DNA from 3 places in the Bacillus paranthracis genome. Region 1 is predicted to be linked to each of the others. Evidence: riboswitches for the same ligand, from Rfam matches in the RefSeq annotation. Region 1 holds a riboswitch; each other region holds the start of a gene.

What was found. A riboswitch is a leader RNA that binds a small molecule or an ion and turns the genes downstream of it on or off. The one in region 1 is predicted to bind lysine.
Positions count from the first base shown of each region.
Region 2: it holds a riboswitch for lysine, as region 1 does, so the genes downstream of both, NLJ82_RS14420 (amino acid permease) here and NLJ82_RS09060 (aspartate kinase) in region 1, are expected to answer to the same signal.
Region 3: it holds a riboswitch for lysine, as region 1 does, so the genes downstream of both, NLJ82_RS04560 (amino acid permease) here and NLJ82_RS09060 (aspartate kinase) in region 1, are expected to answer to the same signal.

Region 1 covers NZ_CP101135.1:1,767,736-1,775,231, reverse strand. The annotation lists gene NLJ82_RS09080 (8-oxo-dGTP diphosphatase) at 1-164, shown strand, start outside; gene NLJ82_RS09075 (YndJ family protein) at 194-1,819, opposite strand; gene NLJ82_RS09070 (DUF4166 domain-containing protein) at 1,825-2,430, opposite strand; gene NLJ82_RS09065 (DoxX-like family protein) at 2,434-3,342, opposite strand; lysine riboswitch at 3,534-3,720, shown strand; gene NLJ82_RS09060 (aspartate kinase) at 3,920-5,149, shown strand; gene NLJ82_RS09055 (VOC family protein) at 5,499-5,954, shown strand; gene NLJ82_RS09050 (helix-turn-helix domain-containing protein) at 6,162-6,602, opposite strand; gene asnA (aspartate--ammonia ligase) at 6,743-7,496, opposite strand, start outside.
Region 2 covers NZ_CP101135.1:2,795,823-2,803,318, forward strand. The annotation lists gene NLJ82_RS14395 (metallophosphoesterase family protein) at 1-396, opposite strand, end outside; gene NLJ82_RS14400 (aminoglycoside phosphotransferase family protein) at 410-1,336, opposite strand; gene NLJ82_RS14405 (VOC family protein) at 1,351-2,148, opposite strand; gene NLJ82_RS14410 (sulfite exporter TauE/SafE family protein) at 2,355-3,257, shown strand; gene NLJ82_RS14415 (GNAT family N-acetyltransferase) at 3,297-3,746, opposite strand; lysine riboswitch at 4,070-4,262, shown strand; gene NLJ82_RS14420 (amino acid permease) at 4,375-5,841, shown strand; gene NLJ82_RS14425 (iron-sulfur cluster biosynthesis family protein) at 5,955-6,260, shown strand; gene NLJ82_RS14430 (DNA alkylation repair protein) at 6,294-7,064, shown strand; gene NLJ82_RS14435 (MerR family transcriptional regulator) at 7,212-7,496, opposite strand, start outside.
Region 3 covers NZ_CP101135.1:888,064-895,559, reverse strand. The annotation lists gene gapN (NADP-dependent glyceraldehyde-3-phosphate dehydrogenase) at 1-222, shown strand, start outside; gene NLJ82_RS04570 (DUF3626 domain-containing protein) at 302-1,387, opposite strand; gene racE (glutamate racemase) at 1,500-2,330, opposite strand; lysine riboswitch at 2,531-2,714, shown strand; gene NLJ82_RS04560 (amino acid permease) at 2,862-4,286, shown strand; gene NLJ82_RS04555 (ABC transporter permease) at 4,347-5,546, shown strand; gene NLJ82_RS04550 (catalase) at 5,735-7,496, shown strand, end outside.

The sequences.
Region 1 (7,496 bases):
GCGAATTATTATGGGTACCAATCGATACAGCACTAAATCTTCCTATGCAAGATTGGTTTAAAGAAAGATTTCCATTATTTTTTGAAAAAGGTACGTTTGAAATTCAACGTGTTTGGGACAAAGACTTAGATAAACAAGTCGCTATGACAATTACCCATACGTAAAAAAAGCTTGGAATCTCTCCAAGCTTTTCTTACTTCTCCTCTATTTTCTTAATCTCATAATCAATTTCTAAAAACTTAACTCCAAATATCCACATTTTATGGTTAGCTTCTAACATTTGATTGGTGCCCTCTTTAATAATAAACGTCTCAGCTAACGGTAAACGGATTGTAAAGAAACGAGTATGTATATAGATCCCCTCATCTCCCTTACCATTTCTTCTCAGCTTACTAGTAATAATTAAATTATTATTATCATTGCGTAATTTTAAAATCCCCGTCATATTCGAATATGGTAAAGGCAATGCGATATTCATATATGTATCGCTCTTATATGTATACATGGAATACAAGGCTAAAAAAATAGACTCCCCTGTTTCATTTTTTCTTAGCCAAGCCCTTACATTCTCCCTTCCATCCTTCTCATCCATTATCCCTATGATAGAGCCGTGCATCGTTTCCCACTTGCCGCCCATTCCTAAATGCATTTGTCCTACACGCTTACTCATTTTCTCATAGCAAAATGCAAACGGGCGGAACCAGCGAGTCCATTTAATATGCGATTGTAATTCATACTCTGTTGTATTTTCATAAAAACGAATAATACTTACAGGAATCTTGGCCCTATCAAATATCCCACTATGGAAATCATTCATTTTATCAACTAAACCTTTGTATTCCTTGCTATCTATTACATTTCTGTTATGTAAAAATGCTTCACCAACTGTCGCCTCTCCTCTTAATCTGCTCATTGGTTTCCCGTAATATTTATAGTTCGGAACACTCTTTTCAATCATCCAGCCGACAAATGCCGGCAACGCTACTCCAATTCCATTAACAACACCGTGAATCCAAACCATTTGGGCAATTGTAATCGTCATTACATGTTTCAAATTCCCATACGAATATATAAGTGAAAACATAATTGTTACCATGAGCGTACTAGACGATATGATTAGGAGGATTTTTGCACTGATAGCATTAAATTTCGCCCGCCAAACATAAATTCCATACCCATAAATCGCACATAAATATAGGAACACTGCAAAAAATTCAAATACCCTTGAGTACGTAATTCCAATCGCAACTGTCATCGGTGAAATGACTATAATAAACATAATTGCATCATATACTTTACTGCTCTTTTCTCTCTTCCGCCCTATTAAACCAGCTGATAATGGCAATAGAAACGCCGAATAATGAAAGTGTGCAGCTGTGAGTAAAACGATGTCAGAAGTAAACTGCATAATCGAAATCTTTGCTACAGAAGCAAAAAACCAAAAACCACCTAAAAACAAATAAATAAACGCACTATCGATAGCTGTCTCTTCTAACGGTGTCCATCCTCTTTCTAGTAATCTATTTATACCAAATAACGCAACGATCCCCGTATATACAAACCAAATTATCGCAAAGATATATTGATTTGTTACGAAAGCTAACATTGCACAAATCGCTGCTATCGGATATAAAAACGATACAGATTTATAAAATAATACATACGATCCATTTCGTGCTCTTTTATCAATAATACAAAAAGACATCGGTATACATAACAAAATAGATAATAAAATAATTGCTTCAACTGGGTTTACATTTGACCACTCACATATTAGAAAAATAATATAACAAGCAAGCCCAACTATTATATTTTTCATATCATTTATTTCCTCTCCACAAATGTTCCCCTATATGAAAATAATGAACCAATTAACGGATTGCGTACTTGTACATGAATTCGAAAGCACTGTTTTGTTTCATCATAACTTTCTACAATGTTGGCCTCTCCGTATAAGAATCTAGGTAACGGGATTTTTCTTCTAAACATGTAAAACCATTGTTTCTTTGAAGAAATATGCATCGCCCCCATCTCATCAATATGAAAATTCAGTGTAGAAACAAGTATGTGTGGTTCACCAAAATAATCTACAATTTCATTTTCATCGAATTTCATTACCGCATTAAAATATCTTTTCTTATTACGAAAGTAAAAAGTACGATTCCATCGCACAAATTCATTTCCGTTTCCATCTCGCTCAGCGGTATTATGTATTGTAAATGGCACTTCCTTCCCCCGCTCAGAGAAAAACATTCGAAACTTCGATGCAATTTTTAATATCAATTTTACGAAAAAAGAACCTCCGTAAATTTCATCCATCTTTCCTTCTCCAGTAAAGCTATTTTCTTCTGTAATCTCATAACGTTTCTGTAATTTTGGATGAAGTTTTTTATAAGAATCCCCTAATAGTCTTTCATACATATTAGCCATACATTATCCCTTTCTCTTCCTCTTGCAATTTTTTGCACTTGGTAAATCAAAACTATTTATATAACCGACAATCGATACCCCCATTAGTAAAACGTTTAATGTAATTGGATTAAACGGCTCTGTAAAGCTTACGATATTCGTAAATCCTGCCACTATCGTTAAGGCTATTAACATAAAAATATGTAGTATAAATAATTTTTGTTTTGGAACTGGAAATAGCCATATGATACCAAAAATAATTTCTAACATCCCTATTACTTTAAGAATTGCAATACTATTTCCAGTTGAATCAATAATCGCAGAAAGCATCTTCATCTCTTCTGGATGACTGAAAATTATTTTTGGGAAGATCCCTTGATACATCCATACAAATGCAAATAAAAAACATACGAGCCAATATGTCATTGTTCTTCTAATTAGCAACCTAGGATGAAGCCCCTTTTCTAACCATAATTTTAAAGCATCAAAACTCCAAGCAGTCGCCCAGCCTAATAACGGCCGAAACATATAGAAATCTATTACATTCCCTATACGACCAAACCTCGTATCATAATCATATTGCGTCTCAAAATGAATGTGTTCTTTACGGGGTGTATACTTCCAATAACCACGCCCTATTTGAATAAGTGATAATTGATTTTCTGTCCAAAATTTTAAAGAAGAAATCCGTTCACCTGTTTCTTTTCTTATTTCACCTATCGATTCCCCTTCCCCAGCTATTTCAAGTCCAAATCCGATTTTTGTTTTATATAAAAATTTCTGTGGTTCTCCTTCTTTTTTCTCTAAATATGAAATTTCAGTAAAGCGGGCATCCCATTCTGTATGTATATGTGGTTCTTGCGTGTATTCCCATAATTTCTCCATTGTTGTGTTCATTTCTGTTGAAACATAAATAGGCTTTTTCCCTTTCATTCTTCCACCTCCAATGCACTATAATTTTAATGTACATGTAATAAATTTATTTTGCTACATTTTTCACAAACTCCCTCATAAAAAGATAGAATTTTTAAAATATATATAAAACACTTGATTCCTCGAAAAATTTAAATTATTATAAAACAAATGTTACCAACAACTTCATAAATCAAACACTCTCGCCTAAAACGTGAGATAGAGGTTGCGATACTTATGAGTATTCTAATGGAGACACAGAGATGTCTATGAAATTAGATGAAAGGAAGTATTGCCGAAATCGATATATTTCTCTGTATGTATCGATTGGGGCTGTTTTCGAATAGAAACAGAACTGTCATATGTACAGACGTGTACGTATGAAGAGCTATCTACAAAAAAGAGATATCATTTTTATGGTATTCCTTTTTTGGCGGTTTTTTTATTAGCTCCGTTTTCTGTTTCCCTTTTCCTGTAACAGCACCATCCTCACTTATTTGAGATGGTGTTTTTTGTTTTTCTCTGGTAACTACAGGAATATTGGGATTTATATATGTCCTAATCTATTCTTAAAAATGGATGAAAGAAGGAATTCGTAATGGAAACGATTGTACAAAAATTTGGTGGCACTTCTGTCGGAAGCGTTGAACGCATTCAACATGTAGCAAATTTAATTATTGAAGAATATGAACGAGGACATAGTATCGTCTCTGTCGTTTCAGCAATGGGGAAAAGTACAGACGAACTTGTAGCACTTGCTAACGCGATTACAGAAAATCCGAGTAAACGCGAAATGGATATGCTTCTATCAACAGGAGAGCAAGTCACTATTTCATTATTAACAATGGCATTACAAGCAAAAGGTTATAACGCGATTTCATTAACAGGATGGCAAGCTGGTATTACGACAGAATCTGTACATAATAGTGCACGGATTACTGACATTCATACAGATCGAATTCAATCTTATCTTGCTGAAGGTACGATTGTTATCGTAGCTGGCTTCCAAGGCGTTAGTGAAAACCATGAAATTACAACGCTTGGACGCGGTGGTTCTGATACAACTGCTGTTGCATTAGCTGCTGCACTGAACGCAAAAAAATGTGATATTTACACAGATGTGACTGGCGTATATACGACGGATCCACGAGTTGTAAAAGATGCTTATAAATTAGATGAAATTTCTTATGACGAAATGTTAGAACTTGCAAATCTCGGTGCTGGTGTATTACACCCACGTGCTGTTGAGTTTGCTAAAAATCATAATGTCATTTTAGAAGTTCGCTCAAGTATGGAACAAGAAAATGGAACAATTGTAAAAGGAGAATGTACCATGGAACAACAATCAATCGTTAAAGGTATTGCATTTGAAGATAATATTACACGTATCACATTGAAAGGATTGGAACAAGGCTCGCTTTCAACAGTTTTCTCTACATTAGCAGCGGCACATATTAATGTAGATATCATCATTCAAAGTATTACAAATGAAGGAACTGTTCATCTCTCCTTCTCCATCCATTCTAATGATTTAAGAGAAACATTAGAAGTATTGGAACAAAATCAAGAGGCACTTCACTATGAATCAGTAGAATATGAAAATCATTTAGCAAAAGTATCAATTGTAGGATCTGGTATGGTCTCTAATCCAGGTGTTGCTGCGAATATGTTCACTACTTTAAAAGAAGAAGATATTCATATTAAAATGGTAAGTACATCAGAAATTAAAGTGTCTGTCGTTATTGACCGCCTTCATTTAGTAACAGGTGTCGAGGCGCTGCATCAATCATTTATGGCGAAAATTGAGCCTTTAGTGCAGATGAGCTAATTTCTACTAGTAAAACTTAAAACAAATTATATGAATCTACTTCCTTCCTATATAAATAGAAAGCTATTTGCATATAGAGTAATAAGAAATGTATTTATCATTTAAATAATACACTTCATTCTATACAACGATCGGGCCCTTTAAGAGCATACAGCGTAGAAACATTTTTCGGGGAAGTCGCGGTATTGTTTGTTAACAAGATACTATATAGCACAATTAAAAATAGCTTGTCACATTTCCCTATACTGTGACAAGCTATTTTTTGTTTGGAAGGAGTTTATAACTTTTTAATAGTATAATTATGTAGATGGTTAGATCATACACTTTTACATATAAGGAGATAAAGACAATGACAAACAACAAATTACTCAGAATGGATAATGTCAGCATCGTTGTAGAATCCCTTGATCATGCAATCTCTTTCTTCGAGGAGATTGGTTTGAAACTCGAAGGGCGCGCCACTGTCGAAGGTGAATGGGCCGGTCGCGTAACCGGCCTCGGTTCTCAGTGCGTAGAGATTGCTATGATGGTAACTCCAGATGGCCATAGCCGAATTGAACTTTCGCGATTTCTTACCCCGCCCGCTATAGCAGATCACCGGGCAGCTCCTGTCAATGCCCTCGGTTATTTGCGCGTCATGTTCACCGTTGAAGACATTGACGAAATGGTATCTAGGCTTACTACTAAGCATGGTGCTCAGCTCGTTGGCGAAGTAGTTCAATACGAGAACTCTTACCGTCTCTGCTACATTCGTGGAACTGAAGGCATTTTAATCGGTTTAGCGGAAGAACTCGGTAATAAATAATTAATGTTTTATTAGAAGTCTTTACTAAAGTAAAAATATTTGAAAGAACTTTACACTTAATAAAACTTAGATTTTGAACCCCGTCCTAGCTTTAGAACGGGGTTATACTTGTTTGAGCTTTTTAACATACTATTAACATCCTAAAATTATTATAAGGCAATTTATTTTCTTGTTATACTCTTTCCTAGGAAATATAACTTACTCTTCTCACTTTTTATCATATATATCTTTTCTTTCAAAAAACGATCTGAACTCATTCAAAATAACTTTCTTCACATCCGAATAAAAAACCATCATGAATAGTGCAATTACTAATACAACCACCTGTATTTTTTCATAATCAATGAACGCACTCATAATTAGTAAACCAAATCCAATATAAAAACCAAAATCGTTCTCCTTCTCAAAATCCTCATCTTCTTCATCAATATGTATTTTTTCTTTAATGTTTTGATTCCCTTTTATTAACTCATCGAGCGTAACATTGTACATTTCGCTCAATAAAATCAAATTATCAATATCAGGACAACTTTTATCATTCTCCCACTTATATACCGCTTGCCTCGTCACACCAATCTTTTTAGCAACATCCTCTTGTGAAAATCCCTTTGACTCTCGTAATTTTTTTAACTGTTCTCCTAAGCTCATAACGTCCCCTCCTTTAACAAATTATTACATACAAGGAGATAAAAAAGAAAGAAACCATTAGTAAAACTCACTGTAAACCATTCGTTTACACAGTAAAAAAGAGAGAATAGCTCTATATTTAAGCTATTCTCTCTCTTCTATTAAAATAGATGAATGTTTTCTTTCTTGCAAGCTTCACGTAAATCGTCAGGCCATACAGAAGATTGAACTTCACCAATATGTGCTTTACGTAAGAAGTACATGCACATTCTTGATTGTCCGATACCACCACCAATTGTTAATGGTAGTACGTCTTCTAAAATACCTTTATGGAAATCGTACTCACGTTTATAGTCTTCACCTGTTTTCGTTAACTGCTCATCAAGTGATTTACTATCAACACGAATTCCCATTGATGATAATTCAAATGAAGATTGTAGTACTGGGTGCCAGAATAAAATATCACCGTTTAATTTCCAATCATCATAATCAGCTGCGCGTCCATCATGCTTTTCACCTGAACGAAGTGCATCACCAATTCCGATAATGAAGACTGCACCGTGTTCTTTTGCAATTGCATGTTCACGATCTTTCGGTGTTAATTCTGGATATTTATCTTCTAGTTCTTGAGAAGTAACGAATACAATTTCTTCTGGTAAATACTTCCCAAGGAACGGATACTTTTCAAATAAGTGGTCTTCTAAATCTTTGAATATTCCATAAATTGTTAGTACTGTTTTTTGTAAATAATCTACAGTACGCCATTCTTTTTGAACGATTTTTTCCCAATCCCATTGGTCAACGTAAATAGAATGTGTTGCATCAAGTTCTTCATCACGACGGATCGCGTTCATGTTTGTATATAAACCTTCACCAGCTTCATATCCATATTCATGGAGTGCAAATCGTTTCCAC
Region 2 (7,496 bases), 1.0 Mb from region 1:
AATACGCTCTTCTCTTGAAGCGTGTGGTTGTATTCTTTCATATAAACTTCTCGGTGAAGCATGAAACATTCGAATGAGTTTTCCACTCATATAAAACTCGATTGAAAATGGCAAGCTTCTTAAATAGTCATTTTGTTCTTCCGATAGTTGTTTTTGATGCCATTTTAATGCTTCAAATTCAGTTGGCTTTGTAATAAAATCATCCCAGTTTCCCATTACGACTACTTCACATTCTTTACGAATGATTTCAATTACTTCGCTAGAATGAGGACCTTTCCCTACTAAATCTCCAAGACAAATTATGCGTTTGATTCCTCTCAATTTAATGTCTTGTAGTACAGATTCTATAGCCGGAATATTACCATGTATATCTGAAATTACTGCTATTTTGTCCATATGAATTCCTCCTTTATTTATTAAATTCACTTGATTGATACCATTTTGGAATATAGGATGAAAATTGATTATGATCTTCTAAAATTTGGTTCAATCTTTCCTTCATATCATCTACTAAATGCGGCGTGCTTCGGTTTGTCCAAACGATATCCGCTGGGAATGTCATTGCTGCATATAATGAGTACAGTTTCCAAAAATGAAGTAATGGTTCCCCTCCGCAATAACCATGGACTTGTCCAACCGCAAATGGTTTGCTTATTCTTGTAGTAAAAATCGCTACGTTATAAAAATCGTGTATCGGATCGCCAAAATCATATCCACCAAAATCGATAACGATAAATTCCTTATTATGAATCATACTATTTGCTGGATGGAAGTCATCGTGTAAAAATGTGATTGGACGATTTTTTAATAAGTCTTTATGATTTTCTACAAAGGTTAATACTGGCTTCAAATCTATAAAATTCACTTCGTAATCTGCTAATGCCTCTATGTATTTTTCGTATTTATTCCATCTAGATGTTTCCCATTTATCACTTGCACTTTCTCTTTCAATTGAGTGAATTCGCTTTAATACTTCTCCAGCTTTTCTTCCTGCATGATACTGTTCTTCCGCCGATAGCTTACTTAAGCCCTCTTCACCATTTACACCTTGGGCCCATTCAAATACTTGAACACATTTATTTAATTCCTCAAGTTTTATGAAATGAATTAACTTAGGCGTTGGAATATGTAATGACTCTAATTGTTTCATATACGTATATTCTTCTTGTTTACGTTCAAAATGAACTGCATCACATACTTTTACAAAATATGTTACTTTGTTTTCTAATTCTATTTTATATTTCTCTTCATGTGAGAAACCTTTTGAAATAGCTGTACACTTTATAATACGAGGGCATTCTAGTTTTCTCTCTATCTCTCTAAGTATTTCATTCACAACGTTCACCTCTATTAATATATGTACAAACTACCTAACACTTCATGCTCTCGTTTATTTTCTCCTTTACATTCCACTGCAAATGGATATTCACCATAATTCTTTATGTATTCTTGTACTAGACCTTCTCCAATCGGTTCACAAAACTGTACTTGAATGTCACCAAACGATACACTTTGACACTCCGCATTCCATTCTTCATTTTTCATGACTGGAGTTGCAGTTAGCTCCATGACTGCTTTCCATTTCCGTACTGTTTCTCGAACATTTTTCACTGCGTAATGAATCGTTTCAATTTGTTGTACTTTGTTTTTATGTTCAGTGATCGTGCCAATGTTACGTAAATCATTTCTTCTTTCTTCGTCCGTTTCATTCCACTGTATAAAGAAAGGTAATTTCGGTCCGTTCTTATCTTGCTTTACAAATAACATTTTCCATTCTAAAAGACGGCCATCTTTTCTCATACGTTTCCCTTCAAATGGTCCTATCGTATGTAAACCGTGCTTACTAAACTTTACTGCTAGCTCTTCAATTGCATCTGTTCGAATTGCGATTTGAAGCATACCCTCACCGTCTTGTAATTTCACTACCGTTTCTTGTACTAATGGATTATCTGCTTTCTTCGCTTTTTCTTCATGTTGAACTGCTAAAAATTCTATATATGATAAATCAAAATAACATAAACTATTCCAAGTACCCCAAGTAGTATGCTCTCCGCCTAGTGCAGTATGAAATCCACGCTCCTGCATTTGTTTTGCCGCTTCCTCCGGTGTACAGTTCACTGCATGTACGAGGTGATCAAATAATAACATGTCTTTCTCCCCTTTCTCTCCATCCTTTTATTGTATATTTTATTTTTCTTTCATTCAATTCAAAAAACTTTAAAACCTAGTTGATTTATACGATTAATGTGTATTATAATGAAACAAATTTCATTATTGCTGATTGGAAAAACCAAAGGCACTTTTCTCACACGGGAAAAGTGCCTTTTTCATTTACTATTACAGGGGGATTATTTATGCAGAAATTAATTGTCTTTGCTATTATTGGATTTTTCGCTCAATTGATCGATGGAGCACTTGGAATGGCGTACGGGGTAACATCTACCTCGCTTTTACTAATGTTTGGTATCGCACCAGCTGTCGCTTCCGCTTCTGTTCATTTAGCTGAAGTCGTTACAACCGCCGCTTCTGGTGCATCTCACATCAAATTTGGAAACGTTGATAAATATACTGTTTCCAGGCTTACATTACCAGGAGCAATTGGCGCATTTATTGGAGCATGTTTTTTAAGCAATTTACCTGGGGATGTAATTAAACCGTACATTTCTGTATTTTTATTTACTTTAGGGGTTTATATTTTATTACGATTCATTATTCAAAAACAAGTTGTTACTTCAAAGAAACGTATGTCTGCTAAACAACTTGTTCCGCTTGGCTTATTCGCTGGATTCGTTGATTCAACTGGTGGTGGTGGCTGGGGGCCGATTACGACACCTGTACTTTTAGCAAGAGGAAATGAAGCTAGAAAAGTTATCGGATCTGTAGATACGAGTGAGTTTCCTGTTTCACTCGCTGCAACAATTGGTTTTTTCATCTCACTCGGTTGGGAACAAGTAAGTTGGGTTTGGGTATTTTCGTTAATGCTTGGCGGTATTGTCGCAGCTCCAATCGCTGCATGGTTAGTGCGCATCGTACCTTCTCATTTACTTGGCGTATTAGTTGGTGGCCTTATTATCTTTACAAACATTCGTACACTACTTACTACATTTAAAGTGGATCCAACGATTATTTCCCTTTCTTACGTGGCAATTGGTCTTGTCGTTATTATTTCTATTTTCATTGCTGTTCGTAATCATTCCAAGCATTCTAACACACCGACAGCCGGATATCCGAATGATCAAAAACAAATGCTACCTTAACGATAAAAATACCGCCCGATATACTTCGAGCGGTATTTTTTATTTTTCTATTTTCCAATTAATCATTGTTTCTGTAGTGCCAGTTCTCTTCATATGTAATTTCTCTAATACACGAATCGAGCTTTCGTTTTCAAGAAGTGTCTCCGCAATAATTGTTTCTACCTCTCCAGTTTGAAAAGCCCAATTTATTAGTTCTCTTACAGCTTCTGTCGCATACCCTTTATTCCAATATTTCTCAATAAAACCGTAACCAATTTCTACTGTATGCTCCTCATTTGGTTTCCCTTTAAACCCTATATCACCTAGAACGATGTCATCTTCTTTTCGAATGACATACCACGCGCCCCAAGGTAATAAATCCTTATCCTGTTTTACATTTTCTACATGCCCTACAACATGAGGACCACTATTATATCCTTGCTCGTTAGCAACGTGAATACTCTCTTCTGTACACGGCACTATATAGAGCCTTTCTGTTTCTAATTTCATTTTGATTTCCCCTTTTTTACTTACACGTTACTCTAATTATATCAAAAAATATGACCTGATTATGAATGTCGAATTATATTTTCTGAATTTTCTTTTAATTTTTGAAGGGTTTTTCAATATTTTTTGCGAAACATTTGTATAACAATTTTTTCTTTGCTTATTGTTACATAATAGTAGGTTCGGGTGGAGTTTTGCAAGCGTTTCCTATACAATAACCGATATTTTTTGATTTTTTCCTACAAAATATCTTGCAATATATTCAGAAACTCATTACAATTGCCATATATTAAAAATCTTAGCAATATATCAAATCCTCATCAATCCGATGAGGTAGAGGTTGCGACTTTTAAGAGTAAAACGGACGAGACACAGAGAAAGTCACCGACTCCGTTTGAAAGGAAAAGTTGCCGAAGTTTATATTTCTTCTCTGGAAATATGAGCTGGGGCTGTCTCCGAAAGGAACAGAACTGTCACGTTTACAAAATTACCGTGTAAACGTGGGGTGCTATCTTAACGGAAGGGTATGATGGGGTGGTTATTTGTGAAACGTTCCGCCAAATTCCTTTGGCGGTTTTTTGTATTTTTCTCCCCCGCTCCTTCCTATCTTACAAGAAAAGGAGTGTTGAACATGAATAGCGCAACGAATCAAGCTACCTCTAAAACAGAAGCTACAAAAGGAAAAGGTGAATTAAGACGCGGTCTAAAATCAAGGCACCTTACGATGATTTCTCTCGGCGGTACAATTGGTACCGGACTATTTCTTGCCAGCGGTGGTGTCATCCATTCAGCTGGACCTGGCGGGGCATTAATTGCATACGCCGCAATTGGAATTATGGTTTACTTTTTAATGACAAGCTTAGCTGAACTCGCAGCTTACATGCCTGTTACTGGCTCTTTTAGCACGTACGCAACAAAATTTGTTGATCCATCACTTGGCTTTGCACTTGGATGGAACTATTGGTATAACTGGGCCATTACGATTGCTGCTGAACTAGCTGCAGTAACATTAATTATGAAATTTTGGTTTCCAGATACTCCTTCCCTCATTTGGAGCGGATTATGTTTAGCTATTATTTTCCTTTTAAACTACTTATCTGTTAAAGGATTTGGTGAATCTGAATATTGGTTTGCACTTATTAAAGTAGCTACGATTATTATCTTTTTAATTGTCGGGTTTATGATGATTTTCGGAATTATGGGCGGCGAAACGGTTGGATTTAAAAACTTCACTGTTGCAGATGCACCATTTAACGGTGGTATCATGGCAATTATCGGAGTATTTATGGCAGCTGGTTTCTCCTTCCAAGGAACTGAATTACTTGGGGTAGCTGCTGGTGAAACTTCTGATCCAGAGCGTAATATTCCGAAAGCAATTCGCTCGATCTTTTGGCGTATCCTTTTATTCTATATCCTTGCCATTCTCGTTATCGGTTTATTAATTCCTTATACAACTGAAAGTCTTGCCGCAAGTGATGTAACAGTAAGTCCATTTACACTTATTTTTGAAAAAGCGGGCGTTGCCTTCGCTGCTTCTGTTATGAACGCTGTTATTTTAACGGCAGTACTATCTGCTGGTAACTCTGGTATGTATGCATCAACTCGTATGCTTTGGGATTTAGCTCGCCAAGGGAAAGCACCGAAGTTTCTTGGTAAATTAGATAGCCGCGGCGTACCTGTTAACGCATTAATCGTAACATCGATTGTCGGTAGTATCGCTTTCATTGCTTCTTTATTCGGTGACGGTGTTGTATACATTTGGTTATTAAATGCATCTGGAATGTCTGGCTTTATCGCATGGGTTGGAATCGCAATTAGTCATTACCGTTTCCGTAAAGCATATATCGCACAAGGAAAAGATTTAAATGACTTACCTTATAGAGCAAAATGGTTCCCATTCGGACCAATCTTCGCATTTGCACTTTGCGTCATCGTAATTTTAGGTCAAAACTACGGCGCATTTATGGGTGAATCAATCGATTGGAACGGCGTACTCGTTTCTTACATCGGTTTACCACTCTTTTTAGTACTTTGGTTAGGATACAAATTTACGAAAAAAACAAAAGTCATTCCACTTGATAAATGTGAACTGAAATAAAGGGAGACGAGCAAACAAATTTGTTTGCTCGTTTTTTATTGCAAACCTCTTTGCTTCCCTATTGCCCCTGTTTTTGCAATAATAAAGGAAATATAAATAAAGGTTGGGATACAATGAACATTCGCATTACTGATGAAGCAATAGCAGCTATACATAGATTAGAACGTGAAGATAAAAAAATCATTCGCATTAGAGGGACAATGACAAACTCTTGTAGTATTTTCGTTGATGTCGATTTAATTTGGGATACATATGTTGCAGATGATGTTGTATATGAAGATGCAGACCTTATCGTACAAATGGATTCATTTACGAAAGACTACACTGGTGATACGGTGAAGCTTGATTATAAAACGACAGGTTTTAGTATTACGACTCCGAGTGAGACTTTAGTTTATGGATTGTCGATTAAAAAATAAAACTTGTTTTCAACTGATCACTGAGGTGAAAAAATGGGTAAATATGTTCCGCTAAAATTTTTATTTAACGAAGAATTAGCAGAAAAAATGGCTGATTCTATTTATAAACACGATCCTACTTTCTCTAAAAGAAACTTTGTGTCTTCCGTAACATGTAAAGTTGAAAATTTAGAGTTAAAGCAGCGTATTGAAGTATTGGCAGATGAATTACACAATGCTTTACAAAAAGATTTTAATGAAGCAATACATATATTACTGAAAACATTAGGACCAGAAAATACAACAGAAGTAGGCACATTTACAAACGGATATATGTACATGCCTATTGCAAAATACGTTGAAAAATATGGGCTTAACGATTTTGAAACCTCATTCAACGCCATGTATGAAATAACGAAAAGGAATACTGCTGAATATGCCATTCGGCCTTTTCTTCAAACATACCATGAAGACACACTAAACATATTACAAAAGTGGATTCATGATGAAAACAGTCACATTAGAAGATTAGTTTCTGAAGGTACGAGACCTAGACTTCCTTGGGCTAAAAAAATAGGAGCTCTGAAAGGTGACTTTCAGTACAATTTACAGCTTCTTGAGCCTTTAATGAATGACCCTTCTAAATATGTTCAAAAATCTGTAGCCAATCATATTAACGATATTACGAAAGAAGATAAAGAATTCGTTTTTCAATGGTTGCAGCAATTACGTGATAAACAGCATCCAGTTAATCCTTGGATTATAAAACATGGGTTAAGAACGGTAATAAAAAATGATACTTTACCAAAAGATTTTTATTTTTGAGTATTTTAAACAAAAACGCGTATGCTTCAAAAATAAAGCATACGCATTTCTTTCTTTTGAATAAAGCAATAACAAACATATTCCCCTCCTTCAATGAAAGGTCTATAGCATTATTTCGATGAAGCTAAACACTCATAAAATCTATTCCTATTCCATTTCTACTTGCTTCATATAATATTCCATCGCTTCATTAAGCCATTTTTGTTCATCTTCTGTGAAAGGCGAGGGTATCATATTTTCAAGTTCTTGCATATCCAGTTCTTCCACACTAGTATTAGCTAATTTTTGTATCAAATCTTCACTAAGAAATGAAAAAGACTCTTCTATATATTCCTTTACCATCTCTTGTACTTTCAAATCCTCGACTGGTTTACCATATAATTGCTTAACCTTTTTAGACAATTGAATAAACGTTTGATCCAAAGCAATTTT
Region 3 (7,496 bases), 880 kb from region 1:
TTCGGTCTGCAAGCAAGTGTCTTCACTAAAGACATTAACAAAGCATTTGCAATTGCTAACAAAATCGAAACTGGTTCTGTTCAAATTAACGGACGCACAGAGCGCGGCCCTGACCACTTCCCATTCATCGGTGTAAAAGGTTCAGGTATGGGCGCACAAGGTATTCGTAAGAGCCTTGAGTCTATGACACGTGAAAAAGTAACTGTATTAAACTTAGTTTAATCTTATACAAAGAAGCTGATCTAAAATTAGATCAGCTTCTTTTTTATATAGATACTTCCCAAAAACGAAGGATTTCGTTCTACTTCCGATTTGGTTTTCCAAATCGAACTAAAACATGCCATAATAATTTTAATTCCTGAAGCACTTCTTCATAAGTTCCACGATCACTCCAAGATAATGGATTGCGTTTCAAATCCGCTACAGCAGAACCAATTATATTTGCATCGATACAATGATTCCGTGCAATGCGTCTTGCTAAAGATGGCATTTTTGAACCTCTAAAATCCATTGGAACGTCGTCTACCATAAGTACAAAACCCGTGTGCCAATACAAATCAATAGCATACTTCAGGCAAATCCCTTCTAATTTTCTTCCTACATCCGTACCCTTAAATGAAGGATCTACAACAAGAGCTTCCACGTCTTCTTTAAGAGAAATATCTCCATGAACTTGCGCTTCAATATAATGATTAAGGTTACGGGCTGACTCTTTGTTTACTAAATCTATAAACGGCCTTTCCAGGTTAGCCAGTAAATGATTAACTAATCTTGTTGGAGTCAAATTCCCTTCACCAATTGCAAACTCTCTTACGAATGTTTCTTCCAAAAGAGCAGCTAAAATCATATCAAACTCCTCATAAGTCCCCTTTTCTTTTGGATCTTGATGCGAATCTAAATACGTATATGTAGAGCGATAAGAAACTTTTGGAGATAAGAGAAAATAACAGGATCCAAAACGCGGAGCCGGCCCATCTGGATGTAACATCAAATTTAGCGCCCCATACTTTGGCCGTTGATCATTCGTTACACCTTCCAATTGATATGCTCCTCCAAATATTCTCTGTTCCCAAAGGTCACGTTCACCGCCAGGATAAGCAGACACACTTCCATTAGATAGCAATGTTTCAAACTGACTTTTATATATTCCTTGTTCAAACAATGCTTCAGCAACACTTTTCATACTCGAATCGAGTCTGTCTGGATGAAAGTGTAAAGCAATCCTTGCATGAGATTTTAAGTTAGCGACAACTTCTTCAAATATTTCATCTGTAATATTACACATGTTAAGTATATGATTAATTGTTGCTTTCGCCTCACGTTTTTCGTTCTCTGCATATTTTGAAATATACTCTAAAGCAAATAATTGAGACCTTAATAATTCCATAATCCAATCTCCCCTTTAATTGAAATGACCTTAATCCTTTCAATTAAAAGTGCATTTTTTCCTTCTTATGCAACTAACCTGATTTATTGAACAAAAAGTACTTTCATACAGTCTAATTACAGATGCGAGCATTCTTTACGGGTAAATCCACACATTCTACAGAAATGTGATATCCTAGCCAACGCTCAGCAATATGTTCAAATGATAAGGCAGAGCCTGTTGTAAAAAATCGATGCTCAGGATTCAGATTGTCAGACAAAATTCCTTTATGCTGTAAAATTGTGCTTAACTCTATCGCTGTTTCTTCTGCAGAACTAATAATCGTTACATCCTCTCCTAGTTCCTTTTTAATATAAGACTCTAAAAGTGGATAATGCGTACACCCAAGAATTAACGTATCTATATCTTCTTTCGTTAATGGCAGTAAAGCTTGTTTTACTTGCTCGGTTACATATGCTGTATCTTCTAATTGATTTTCTACAACTGTAGCTAAGGTCGGGCACGCATGACTATGCACTTTCAAATATGTATCAAGCTCATGCAATGCTTTTTCGTACATATTAGATTTTATCGTACCTACAGTTCCAATTACTCCGATTTCCCCTTTCTTCGTCACTTTAATTGCCGCTCTTGCTCCTGGATGTATAACGCCAATAACCGGAATAGAAAGTGCTTCTTGCAGCGCAGTCAATGCAGCAGCTGCAGCAGTATTACATGCTACAACTAGAGCTTTTAACGGAAACTGTTTGAGGAACTCAACCATTTCAAATACGAAAGATTGTACCTCTTCTACACTTCTTGGCCCATACGGACAACGTTCATTATCACCAATATAATAAATGCTCTCTTTAGGCAATTGTCTTATAATTTCGCTCGCAACTGTTAATCCCCCAACTCCCGAATCTAACACACCTATTACTGAATGTTTATGACATACAGACATATACTTCATCCCCTTTTCAATCATCTAGCGCCAACAACATTTATTATATTATGAAAATTCAATATTACATAATAATCCCTCTTGCTTTTAATCACAAACTCTTCTCTATAATCTGATTATTATTATATCCATTGACGTATAAAAATTCATTTGTTACTCTTAAATACGTTAAATTAATATTTAAATCCTCATTCGTATCTCGGTGAGGTAGAGGTTGCAGTCATTAAGAGTATCATTTCAGGAGATGTAGTGGCATTGATGAACGAATGAGAAAGGAATGATTGCCGAAGTAAGCCCGTGTCCACCATGCACGCTTGCTGGGTCTGCTACTTAATAAGTGCAGAACTGTCACAAACGTTTCGTTTGTGGAGAGCTATCGAGAGGTATGTCGTGGGTTTCTTATAAGATAGAAAGCATGTAGCGGCAAATTACGTGCTTTTTTTGTTTTGTTTGGGACTTCTCTTCCTGACTCAGGAAGACATACATATCTCCTCGCTTGACTTGGTTATACTAACTTTGGAGGTATTTTCTATGCAACAAAAAAAATGGGGCTTTTGGGTACTCACAGCTTTCGTTGTCGGTAATATGGTTGGCGCTGGTATTTTCATGGTGCCAAGTACGTTGGCACAAACAGCAAGCCCTCTCGGTGTCACTTTAGCTTGGTTAACAACAGGGTTTGGTGTTTTAATGCTAGCTCTTGTTTTCGGTAATTTAGCAATTCGTCGTCCTGATTTAACGACAGGACCACAAAGTCATGCATATGCTTTATTCTCAACACCAAAAAAGAAAAAAATGGCTGGTTTCAGTATGGTATGGGGATATTGGGTTGCAAACTGGGCAAGTAACGTTGCCATCATTACATCATTTGCGGGATATTTATCACTCTTCTTCCCGATTATGAAAGATACACGACTACTATTTTCAATCGGTTCTTTTAATGTAGAAGTCGGAAAACTAATTACATTTACGATTTGTTCCATCTTACTTTGGGGAACTCATATTATATTAACAAACGGTGTAAGCGGAGCTGGAAAGCTAAACTTCTTAGCAACAACAACGAAAGTAACTGGATTCCTTTTATTTATCGTCGTTACGTTATTTGCATTCGAAGCTTCTAAGTTTGGACAATGGTACACACCGATGATCGATAAATCAGGTGTATCACACGGTCTACTTTCACAAGTAAACTTAGCTGCTCTTACGACGCTTTGGGCATTTATCGGAATTGAATCAGCGGTTCTTTTATCAAACCGGGCCGTTTCTCCAAAAACGGTAAAACGCGCAACAGTTGCGGGATTACTTATTACAGTTGCGATTTACTTAGGAATTACAATTTTAACAATGGGTGTACTTCACATTGATAAATTACAAGCTTCTGAACGTCCATTAGCAGATGCACTAAACGCTGCAATGGGTCATGGCGGCGGGAAACTGATGGCATTACTTGCTCTTACTTCCCTATTCGGTTCCATCTTAGGCTGGATTTTATTAAGCTCAGAAGTACCGTATCAAGCAGCAAAAGAAGGTTTCTTCCCTTCCTTCTTCACAAAAACAAACAAAAAAGGAAGTCCAATTTATTCATTACGATTAACAAACATTATGTCGCAAGTGTTCTTATTCTCAACATTATCAGGAACAATTGCGGAAGCTTATACATTCGTTATTACTGTATCGACACTGGCCTACCTCATTCCATATCTCGTTTCACCAATCTTCCAGTTAAAACTAGTCGCAACTGGTGAAACGTATAAAAATGAAATACGGGCAAGAATTACAGATGGCATAGTCGCAGTGATTGCACTTTGCTACGCACTATGGGTTATTAAAACGGGCGCAGCCGATATAAAAACATTCCTTCTCGGAATTGGTTTATTCGTAATCGGCTTTGCCTTCTATCCATTAATGAATCGTGATCAGAAAAAAAATAACGAAAAGAAAAACGGGCAAGTTGCATAACGCAATTTGCTCGTTTTTTCTTTTACAAAACATATATAATAGAACAAAGAGGTGAAAAACATGTCAATCGAATCACTATGGAGCAGCCGTTTCCAACAACATATGCAAAATATCATTACATACTTTGCACGTATGATTAACGGTTTACTATATAGCTTTATCTTTATTTCATGTGTTGGTGCATACTATTATGCTCAGTTTCTAAAAGCATCTCCTTCTAAAGGAATATCTTTACTACTCATCACGATTGTACTTACATTCATTATAACGAGATGCCCTATTCGTACATTTATTCAGAAACCTGACGCTGTCTATTTACTAGCACTAGAAGAGAAATTAACTTCTTATTTCAAAAAATCTCTTCTATACAATTACATCATTCAGCTTTTCCCATTGTTATTTACGTTTCTTATTCTCGTTCCGCTTGCACTGCAATCATTACAATTAACGATACCTTTCTTATGTACAATCTTTATCATTTTAATGGTTACGAAAGCTTGGAACATATACATACATTGGATGTGGCGTGATTGTCACGAAAAAAATATATGGCTGATTATTCGTATTGCTTGTAACGCCCTAGTCATTTATATGCTGTTTTATGTAGCAAATGTTCTCATATTAGGTGGATTACTCTTACTACTTGCTTTCCTACTTCTATACACGAAAAAACAGCCTACAAAACGAATACCATGGGATTACATAATCGAGCAAGAAGAAAAAATGAACGTTCGTTTTTATCAATTTGCTAGCATCTTCACTGATGTTCCGCAACTAAATAAGCAAGTAAGTAAAAGAAAATGGCTTACAAATTGGATTGAACCTTTATTACATAAAAAACGAGCAACTTTCTTCTATTTACATACACTCGCATTTTTACGCGGGAATGATTATTTCGGTATATATATTCGCTTAGGGTTGATCGGTGCCTTTGCCTTATATTTTATACCAAACGTATACGTAAAAGGCGCTATCGCATATATCGTCCTATATATGATTTCTATGCAGCTCCGTTCCCTATGGAAATATTTTTCGGGAAATATTATTGTAGCATTATATCCAATTCATACTGAAAAACGACTGAATCAATTTCTTCACTTAATCTTTATATTGCTACGCATTCAGCTCATTATATTTTCAATTGTTATACTCATTGCTACAGGTCAATTTTTACATAGCCTTATCATTATGATTGTCGGGTTACTCTCGATCAAATTTATTATTGTACCAAAAACGAAACAACGCATTTCTTCGTTTTAACGAAAAGAATTATCTTAAAAGGCAAGGAGAAAATAAATTCTCCTTGCCTTTTTTATTTTTCCTCCTCAAACAAGAATCACCGGCACAATCGATATTTTATAATTTTACATACAAAAACGATAATACATGTTTACGTCCTAATAAAAAGGGTATCTATTAATTAACAGCGTAAAGGAGGGGCCTATATTGTGAATAAAAAAATGGAACAATTGAAGCACCACGTTACCGACAATCAACGCAAACACGCTTTAACAACAAACCAAGGAGTAACAATAGCCGAAGATGAATTTTCTTTAAAGATGGGCTTAAGAGGCCCAACTTTAATGGAGGATTTCCACTTTCGCGAGAAAATGACCCACTTTGATCATGAACGAATTCCTGAAAGAATTGTTCATGCGCGAGGAGTTGGCGCACATGGTCATTTTCAGCTTTATGAATCTTTAGAGGCATATACAAAAGCAGATTTTCTTACTAATCCTTCAAAGAAAACACCTGTATTTGTACGGTTCTCAACCGTTCAAGGCTCTAAAGGATCCAACGATACAGTAAGAGATGTGCGCGGATTTGCCACAAAATTTTATACAGATGAAGGTAACTATGATTTAGTAGGTAATAATATGCCAGTATTCTTTATCCAAGATGCTATTAAATTTCCTGATTTTGTCCATGCAGTTAAACCAGAACCACATAATGATATTCCTCAGGGAGCTAGCGCTCATGATACATTTTGGGATTTTGTTGCACATAATCCCGAGTCTACTCATATGGTTATGTGGCAGATGAGCGACCGGGCTATTCCGCGTAGTTTACGAATGATGGAAGGTTTTGGTGTTCATACATTTCGACTTATTAATAAAGAAGGAAAAGCCCACTTCGTAAAATTTCATTGGAAACCTACCCTCGGGGTTCATTCATTAGTATGGGATGAAGCTCAAAGGATTGCTGGGAAAAACCCTGATTTCCATCGTCAAGATTTATATGAAGCAATTGAAAAAGGGGATTATCCGGAATGGGAGCTTGGATTGCAGCTAATTCCAGAAGAAGATGAGCATGCATTTGATTTTGATATTTTAGACCCAACGAAATTATGGCCAGAAGAAGAAGTTCCTGTAAAACTAGTTGGTAAAATGACATTGAACAAAAATGTTGATAACTTCTTTGCAGAAACGGAGCAGGTAGCTTTCCACCCTGGCCATGTCGTACCAGGTATTGATTTTTCAAATGATCCTCTTCTGCAAGGAAGATTGTTCTCCTATACAGATACACAATTATCTCGTTTAGGAGGCCCTAATTTTCACCAAATTCCTATTAACCAGCCCGTATGTCCTTTTCATAATAACCAACGTGATGGCATGCATCAAATGCAAATTCATCGCGGTCAAACAAGCTATCATCCTAATGGCTTAAATAACAATCAACCAGCAACCGTGCAAGCTGAACAGGGCGGATATGAGCATTATCAAGAAAAGATTGATGGACATAAAATTAGGGGGCGCAGTAAAAGCTTTCTTAACTTTTATTCGCAAGCTAAACTTTTCTACAATAGTATGAACCCTATTGAAAAGCAGCACATAAAAGATGCATTTTGCTTTGAAGTTGGGAAGTGCAAATCAGACATGGTGAAGGCAAATGTAATTGCTCTTTTAAACCACGTCGATCGTCAATTAGCAAAGGAAGTCGCTAACATGATTGGAGCCCCTTTGCCTAAAGAAAATCACGAAATAAATTCGGATGCAAAATCACCTGCACTAAGTATGTCCAACACTATTTTTAAAGCTGATTCCAAAAATGTGGCAATTCTATTGAATGGTGACCCAAGCGTCTCCCTTCTGTCCGAATGGATTCAAGCTTTTGTACAACACCGAATGAACTATAGCATCATAGATAATAAAATTCATCAATTCAATGATTCCATTAAAGTAACGGATACTTATACAACAGCAGACTCTG